Linked DNA regions of Thermogutta terrifontis. Each later gene encodes a partner of the first gene's protein in a complex. Links are inferred from orthologs where the notes say so. Each region holds a gene or a part of one and is shown on either strand. Other genes may lie near its edges.

Region 1 (3,253 bases):
AGCACAGGGACCTTGAGTTGTTCGTAGCCCGACAGGTTCGTCTCGATGACGATTTCCCCGCGGATGGGGCCCGCCGTTTGATCGGCCGTAAAGGTCACGGGAATGACCTGGACGCTCTTTTCCGTGTCGGGTAGGACAAAGCTGAATCGTTTGTCGGGAACCTGAAGTCCCACCACTCGGAAGGGAATCCGCGCTTGAACGACGAGGTTTTTCGCGACCGTTTGTCCAGGCGACAGCGTTCCCAGGGCGAGCTGGGCCGGCTGAACGGTGACCTGGGGCACGACCGAACCCTCCACCGGCAGCACGAGCCGTCTGGCTTCTTCCAGAGTGTCGTTGGTCAAAAGTTCGATTTGTTCCTGGAGATATCCCGCCGGCGCATTCGGTTTGAGCGTGACCACTAACTGGTAACTCACCTCACCGGCACCACGTCCCGTCTGATTGATTTGCACATCGAGGAAATCGGCGCTGGGGACAGCCTTGACAATCTGCCAGTCACTCCGCCCTGCGTAGAGGAGCTTGACGGTGCGCTCGGCAGCGGAGCCCTGCGGCACGGCATTGAAGAGGACGACTCCCGGATCAAACACGACGTCGCTGCGGATGTACACGTAAGTGTGCAATTGCACCTCGGCCGGAAAGGGCTTGTCGAACGTCACCGTGATGGTGGCGTCTTTTCGGCCCAGAAAACCCCGTGTATCCACCGTGGCAACGATGGCGCCGGTTTCAAACGTCTTGAGCGTGTCTTTGGTGATGCGGGGCTGAGTGCATCCGCAGGAGGTGCGCACGGAAGCGATGTGGACATCCTCCACATAGATGTTCTTGAGGGGAAAAACGTGTTCGACCTTGGCACCCCGGGCGACCATTCCAAAATTGTGGCTGGTGTGGTCAAACATGGCCTCCGCCCACTTTTGTGCCCAGGCGAAGTTTGATGCGAAGAGAAACAGAGTGGCGAAAGCCGCGGGCAATGTCATCCGTGTCACGGTGGGCATGGTGGTGGTCACTCCTTTTTTCGATTCCCCGAAGGATGGATTGGGAACATCCTGGAAAGCCCCAGAAGAAGCACAAGGGTTGTACTTTCTGAAGCCGAATCGAAGCAGACAGCAGGAAACACGCCGTCCTGCAGGGCGAGCGGTACGGTCGTTCACCGCCGATTTCTGCGTAAAGGATAGCGACTTTTCCGGTAGGAAACAACGGCAATCCCGCTGAGTGGTTAGGCCAGCGCAATCATTTCGCGGGGCGGACATAGCCGGTTCAGAAAGCCGGCCAAGCCGTTCAGCGGCACTCAGTTGGTCGGGTGGGAGAGGACACTATTTGCCGCAGTAGTCGATAATGCGGGCGAGTTCGGATTTGAGCTCCGGCCGACGAACAATCCGATCGATAAAGCCATGCTCCAGCAGAAATTCGCTGGTTTGAAAGCCCTTCGGCAACTCGATACGGATGGTGGCCATAATCGTGCGCGGGCCAGCAAAACCGATCAGGGCCTTGGGCTCAGCGATGACGACGTCTCCCAGCGAGGCAAAACTGGCCGCCACGCCACCCATTGTGGGATTTGTCAGAACGGAGATATACAAACCGCCGGCGGCGTCGAACCGGGCAAGAGCTGCGGAAACCTTGGCCATCTGCATGAGGGAGAAAACTCCCTCCTGCATGCGAGCTCCCCCACCGGAGCCGGAGACAATGATAAGAGGGAGCTGTTCCTCCTGGGCCCGTTCGATAAGCCGCGTGAGTTTCTCCCCCACGACGGAGCCCATGCTTCCCATCATGAAGGCGGAATCCGTCACGCCGATGGCCACCCGGCGCGCCCGAATCATCCCTGTGCCCACGACGGCCGCATCGCGCAGGCCAGTGCGTTCCTGCTCACGGCGAAGACGTTCCCGATAGGGCATTTTATCCACAAATTCGATAGGGTCGCACGGTTCGAGATCGGCAAACCATTCCTCGAACGTGCCCTCATCGAGAAGCTGGCGGATGCGTTCCCGGGCCGATACATACCAGTGGTAGTCGCACTCCGGACAGACGCCGAGAAGCTTCTCCACATCTTTTCGGAAGACCGTGGCACCGCAACCAGGGCACCGCAGCCAGAGACCGGCAGGTACCCCCCGTTTGGGACGCTTGGTCAAATTTTCCCAGCTATTCGCGCCCTGCGCCTGAGAAACTGCTGATGCGGACGGATTCTCCGACATGGCCCTTCTGTATTCCTTCTTCTGTCGTTGCCTGGCTTGTGACCCTCCCGCCCGTCTGACGCATCCGGGAACGTGTTCCTTCCACTGCTTGCCCAGATGGAACGCCCCACTTCACCTTCAAATCGGCCGCGATCGCTTGCCCCAATTAGCCAAATCCTGCCCACAACCACAAAAGTATCCCTGCTCGGGCGATGAAACTCAACCCCCCATTGTGGTTTATGCCGGAAATACTCTAGCGGGACAGGGCGGCTGATGCAAGACGGAAAATCGTTACAATCTTAACGTCGTCGGAGCTGCATGCCGTGTTGCAGTCGAAGGGTACGGCATGGCCTTCAGAGCTGAGACCGGAATGCAGCCCGGGCGGCCAGTCTCGTGTTCGACTTGGTGAATCGCGTGGGGTGGGAATCTCGATTTCACAATCGTCAGGAATTCCCTGGACCTTTCCCGCAGAGGAATGCAGCCATGATCAAATGCATGCGAATTGCGGCGATCGCGTTTTTTGTGTGGGGATGCATTCTCGGCAATGGCAGTCTCTGGGCGGAGTCGAAAGGGCGTCCCAACGTGGTTGTCATTCTGGCGGATGATTTGGGCTGGGGTGATCTGGGGTGCTTTGGGGCTCCGGACCTGGAAACGCCTCACGTGGACCGCCTTGCACGGGAAGGCATGCGGATGATCAATTTTTACGCCAATTGCCCTGTGTGTTCGCCCACCCGGGCTTCGCTGCTGACTGGCTGCTATCCCGATGCGGTGGGCGTGCCGGGGGTCATCCGCACGCACAGCAACAATTCCTGGGGTTATCTCAATCCGCAGGTGGAACTGCTTCCGGCGTTTCTCGCGCAGGCTGGGTATCACACGGCGCTGGTGGGAAAGTGGCATTTGGGCTTGGATCGTCCCAACATCCCTACTGCCCGGGGATTCGCCTATTTTCACGGCTTCCTGGGCGACATGATGGACGACTATTTCAACCATCGCCGTCACGGAATCAACTACATGCGGGAAAACGAAACTGAGATCGATCCGGCCGGGCATGCCACGGACCTTTTTACCCGCTGGGCCTGTGAGTACATCGATTC
Region 2 (3,304 bases), 950 kb from region 1 along the record:
GCGGAGCTCCTCCAGCGGGAAGTATTCGCCCATGCCTTCGGCAAACACCACCACGCCGTAAGACTTGCCCTCCTTCTCCCGCGCGATGATCGTGTCCACGACGCGGTTGGCCAGGGCCTTAAGGTTGATGATTTCCCGTATTTGGGGTTTTCCTGTCTCGGGATCGATCACCTTTTGCCCTGTTTTCGGGTTGATGGTCTCTTCCGTGGTCCACCATTCCGGCGGAATATCTTCCAAACTGATGATAAGAGACGCCTCCCCAGCGATTCCTGCTCCGTAGGCCAGCCAACCAGCCTTGCGTCCCATGACTTGAACAAAGAAGTAGGCCCCGGCCGCCCGGGCATCGGCGAGCAGATTGCGAACCTGGGTGGCGAGCATATCCACCGCGGTGAAATATCCGAATGTGAAATCGATCCCCTCGTAGTCGTTGTCAATGGTTTTGGGGAGATGCACCACGGCAATTCTGCGTCCCAAGTTGGGATGGCGATCCTGAAAGAGTTTGAACTTTGCCGCGGTGGTCAATGTATCATCACCACCGATGGAAATGAGAGCATCTACGCCCAGCGATGACAGCGCCTCATGGACCGTTTTCAGCGGGGCGGTCTTCGCGGGGTCGTCCAGGTCTTCGTACGTATGGACCCCTTTTCCAGGGTTCGCGCGGGCAGTCCCGATAATAATCCCCTGCTGACTTCGCACCAACTCCAGATCCTCGTGGCGCAGACGAATGAAGTGCTTACCCTCCTGGAGAGGCTTGTCAGGCGTATATTCCATCAGATGCGTGTAGCCCTGGCGAATGCCCAGCACCTCAATCCCCATCCGAGAAAACGCAATCGCGGCACTGGCGATCACCGCATTGGCGGCGGGCGCCGGCCCACCGGAGAACAAGATGGCCACACGCTTGATCGGCGATTCTACCTTGTCCGGACTTTTCAAGGCCTGACTCATACCCAATTCACCTCTTTGTCACAGAACCGAACGACTCTTCATTCCCCGAATGACGACAGTCCCTCACGGAAAGCCCCACGTGGACCAGAATCTGCCCCGTTCTCTATTTATTACGCCCGGCGCGATGTCCGGTTTTTCTGTCCCCCTGTCGCCGCACGTGGCGTTACTTTTTCTCCTCCTGCTGCTGGCTGGGGAGAAATGTTCGCTCCACGAAGGTGGTGTCCGCCCGCGCGTCGACAAACGTCGGGTGAGAGAGGATCGCCTTGCTCAGCTCAACCGTTGTTTTGATCCCTTCGATCCGCAACTCCTCCAGGGCGCTTTTCATCGCCGCGATCGCCTCGGCCCTTGTGGGCCGGTGCACAATCAGCTTGCCAATCATTGAATCATAATGCGGCGACACCACATATCCAGGATACACGTGGGAATCGAACCGAACCCCGGGGCCTCCTGGTACAAAAATCCGTTCGATTCGACCCGGCGACGGCCGAAATCCCCGCTCGGGATCTTCCGCGTTGATCCGGCATTCGATGGCCACCCCGCGGTGCTCCACGTCTTCCTGTTTGAATGGCAACGGCTCTCCCGCTGCCACCTTGATCTGGAGCTTGATGAGATCCAGCCCGGTCACCATCTCCGTGACGGGATGTTCCACCTGAATCCGGGCATTGACCTCGATGAAATAGAAGTTGAATTGCCGATCCACCAGGAACTCGACAGTCCCCGCGTTGTAATAATTCGCGGCTTTCAGGAGTTTCACAGCCGACTCACAAATCGCCTGGCGGACTTCGCGAGGCAGATTGGGGGCGGGACTTTCCTCAATCAACTTTTGATGACGGCGTTGGATCGTGCAGTCCCGCTCCCAGAGATGGACGACATTGCCGTAGTGATCCCCGATGGCCTGGACCTCCACATGCCGGGGATGCTCGATGTATTTTTCCAGATAAACGGCACCATTCCCAAAGGCGGCTTCAGCCTCCTGCTGCGCTTGCTGGAGAGCGGACTTGAGAGAATGTTCGTTGACGGCAATGCGCATTCCCTTGCCACCGCCTCCGGCCGCCGCCTTGATGAGGACCGGATAACCGATCTCCCGGGCAACCCGGAGGGCCTCTGCCTCCGTCTCTACTGTGCCCTCGCTTCCCGGTACCACCGGCACCCCGACCTTCTTGGCCAGGGCCCGCGCCGCGTTTTTATCCCCTAACAGTGCCATCGCCTCGTGCGGAGGACCGATAAACTCAATCTGGCAACTACGGCAGACTTCCGCAAAGTGAGCATTCTCGGAGAGAAACCCGTACCCGGGATGAATCGCCTGAGCATTCCCGATCTCGGCGGCGCTGATCACGCGATCGTAACGGAGATAACTTTCAGAAGCCTTGGCCGGTCCGATGCAGTACGCCTCGTTCGCAAGCTCCAGATAAGCCGACCCGCGATCCGCTTCGCTGAAGACGGCTACCGTTTCGATGCCCATCTCGCGACAGGCTCGTAGCACCCGAAGGGCGATTTCTCCTCGATTGGCAATCAGAATCCGTTTGAACATAAGCGATTGAGCGTGTGAGGCGGTGGCAGACTTCTTCCCGAGAACGCCGAGCGACGCGGTTAGCGAGCCCCTCCCTCAGCCCTGCGTATCCACCTTGAACAGGGGCTGCCCGTACTCCACCGGCTCGCCATTTTCGACCAGAACGGCCACAATTTTTCCAGAAATTTCTGCCGGCAACTCGTTGAAGACCTTCATGGCCTCCACAATACCCACAATGGTTTCCGGATTGACGTGGTCGCCCACCTTCACATAGGGGGGAGAATCGGGGTCCGGGGCCGAATAAAAGGTTCCCACCATCGGACTGCGGATGTAGGCGATGTTTTCTTCCTTGGGAGGAGGCGGCGTCTCAGTCTCCCGAACCGGCGGCTCCGAAGGAGCCGGGGGCTGTGCCGCCGGTGCCGCGACCGATGGGGCAACTCCAGGAGGCAGCGAGGGCATCCACATCGGTATCGGGGCACCCGCTGGAGTGGGCACGACTTCCGGCCCGCGGCGGAGGCGAATTCGCTTCTCCCCGGACCTCAGGTCAATCTCGCTGAGGTCGTGTGCCCGCATCAACTCAATGAGTTCCCGAACACGGGCCACATCAAACACATCCGGCTGGGGCGGTTCTTGCTTTTGAGCGTCGGGAGCGTTTGAACCCATAGGCGAGTCATTCTATAGCTGGAAGTGAACTTTCCTCGATTATCCTCAGAGACCTGTCAGGCGTCGTCAGAGTGTACTCACCTCGTCCAACTCTTTGGGAAGGCTGGTAAGGACCTCGTGTCCATCCCGGGTGACCAGAACGTCGTCCTCGAGCCGGACCCCACCCCAGTTTGGGATGTAGATACC

What was found.
Region 2: the proteins of accD (region 1) and accC are in contact, whole or in part, in a solved structure (PDB 8UXZ), measured with the Escherichia coli proteins. The link is inferred for Thermogutta terrifontis from one-to-one orthologs.

What each region holds. Positions count from the first base shown.
Region 1 is NZ_CP018477.1:84,330-87,582, reverse strand. Bases 243-3,175 are described here. They hold accD (acetyl-CoA carboxylase, carboxyltransferase subunit beta), read right to left. Parts: upstream 2,181-3,175; coding sequence 1,305-2,180; downstream 243-1,304. Other genes in these bases: THTE_RS00330 (sulfatase family protein), read left to right, coding at 2,643-3,175; THTE_RS00340 (DUF1573 domain-containing protein), read right to left, coding at 243-986. Also shown: more of THTE_RS00340, read right to left, coding at 1-242; more of THTE_RS00330, read left to right, coding at 3,176-3,253.
Region 2 is NZ_CP018477.1:1,036,934-1,040,237, reverse strand. Bases 293-3,276 are described here. They hold accC (acetyl-CoA carboxylase biotin carboxylase subunit), read right to left. Parts: upstream 2,477-3,276; coding sequence 1,109-2,476; downstream 293-1,108. Other genes in these bases: THTE_RS03815 (M24 family metallopeptidase), read right to left, coding at 3,185-3,276; accB (acetyl-CoA carboxylase biotin carboxyl carrier protein), read right to left, coding at 2,552-3,118; THTE_RS03830 (6-phosphofructokinase), read right to left, coding at 293-945. Also shown: more of THTE_RS03830, read right to left, coding at 1-292; more of THTE_RS03815, read right to left, coding at 3,277-3,304. UniProt on the Escherichia coli protein: This protein is a component of the acetyl coenzyme A carboxylase complex; first, biotin carboxylase catalyzes the carboxylation of the carrier protein and then the transcarboxylase transfers the carboxyl group to form malonyl-CoA.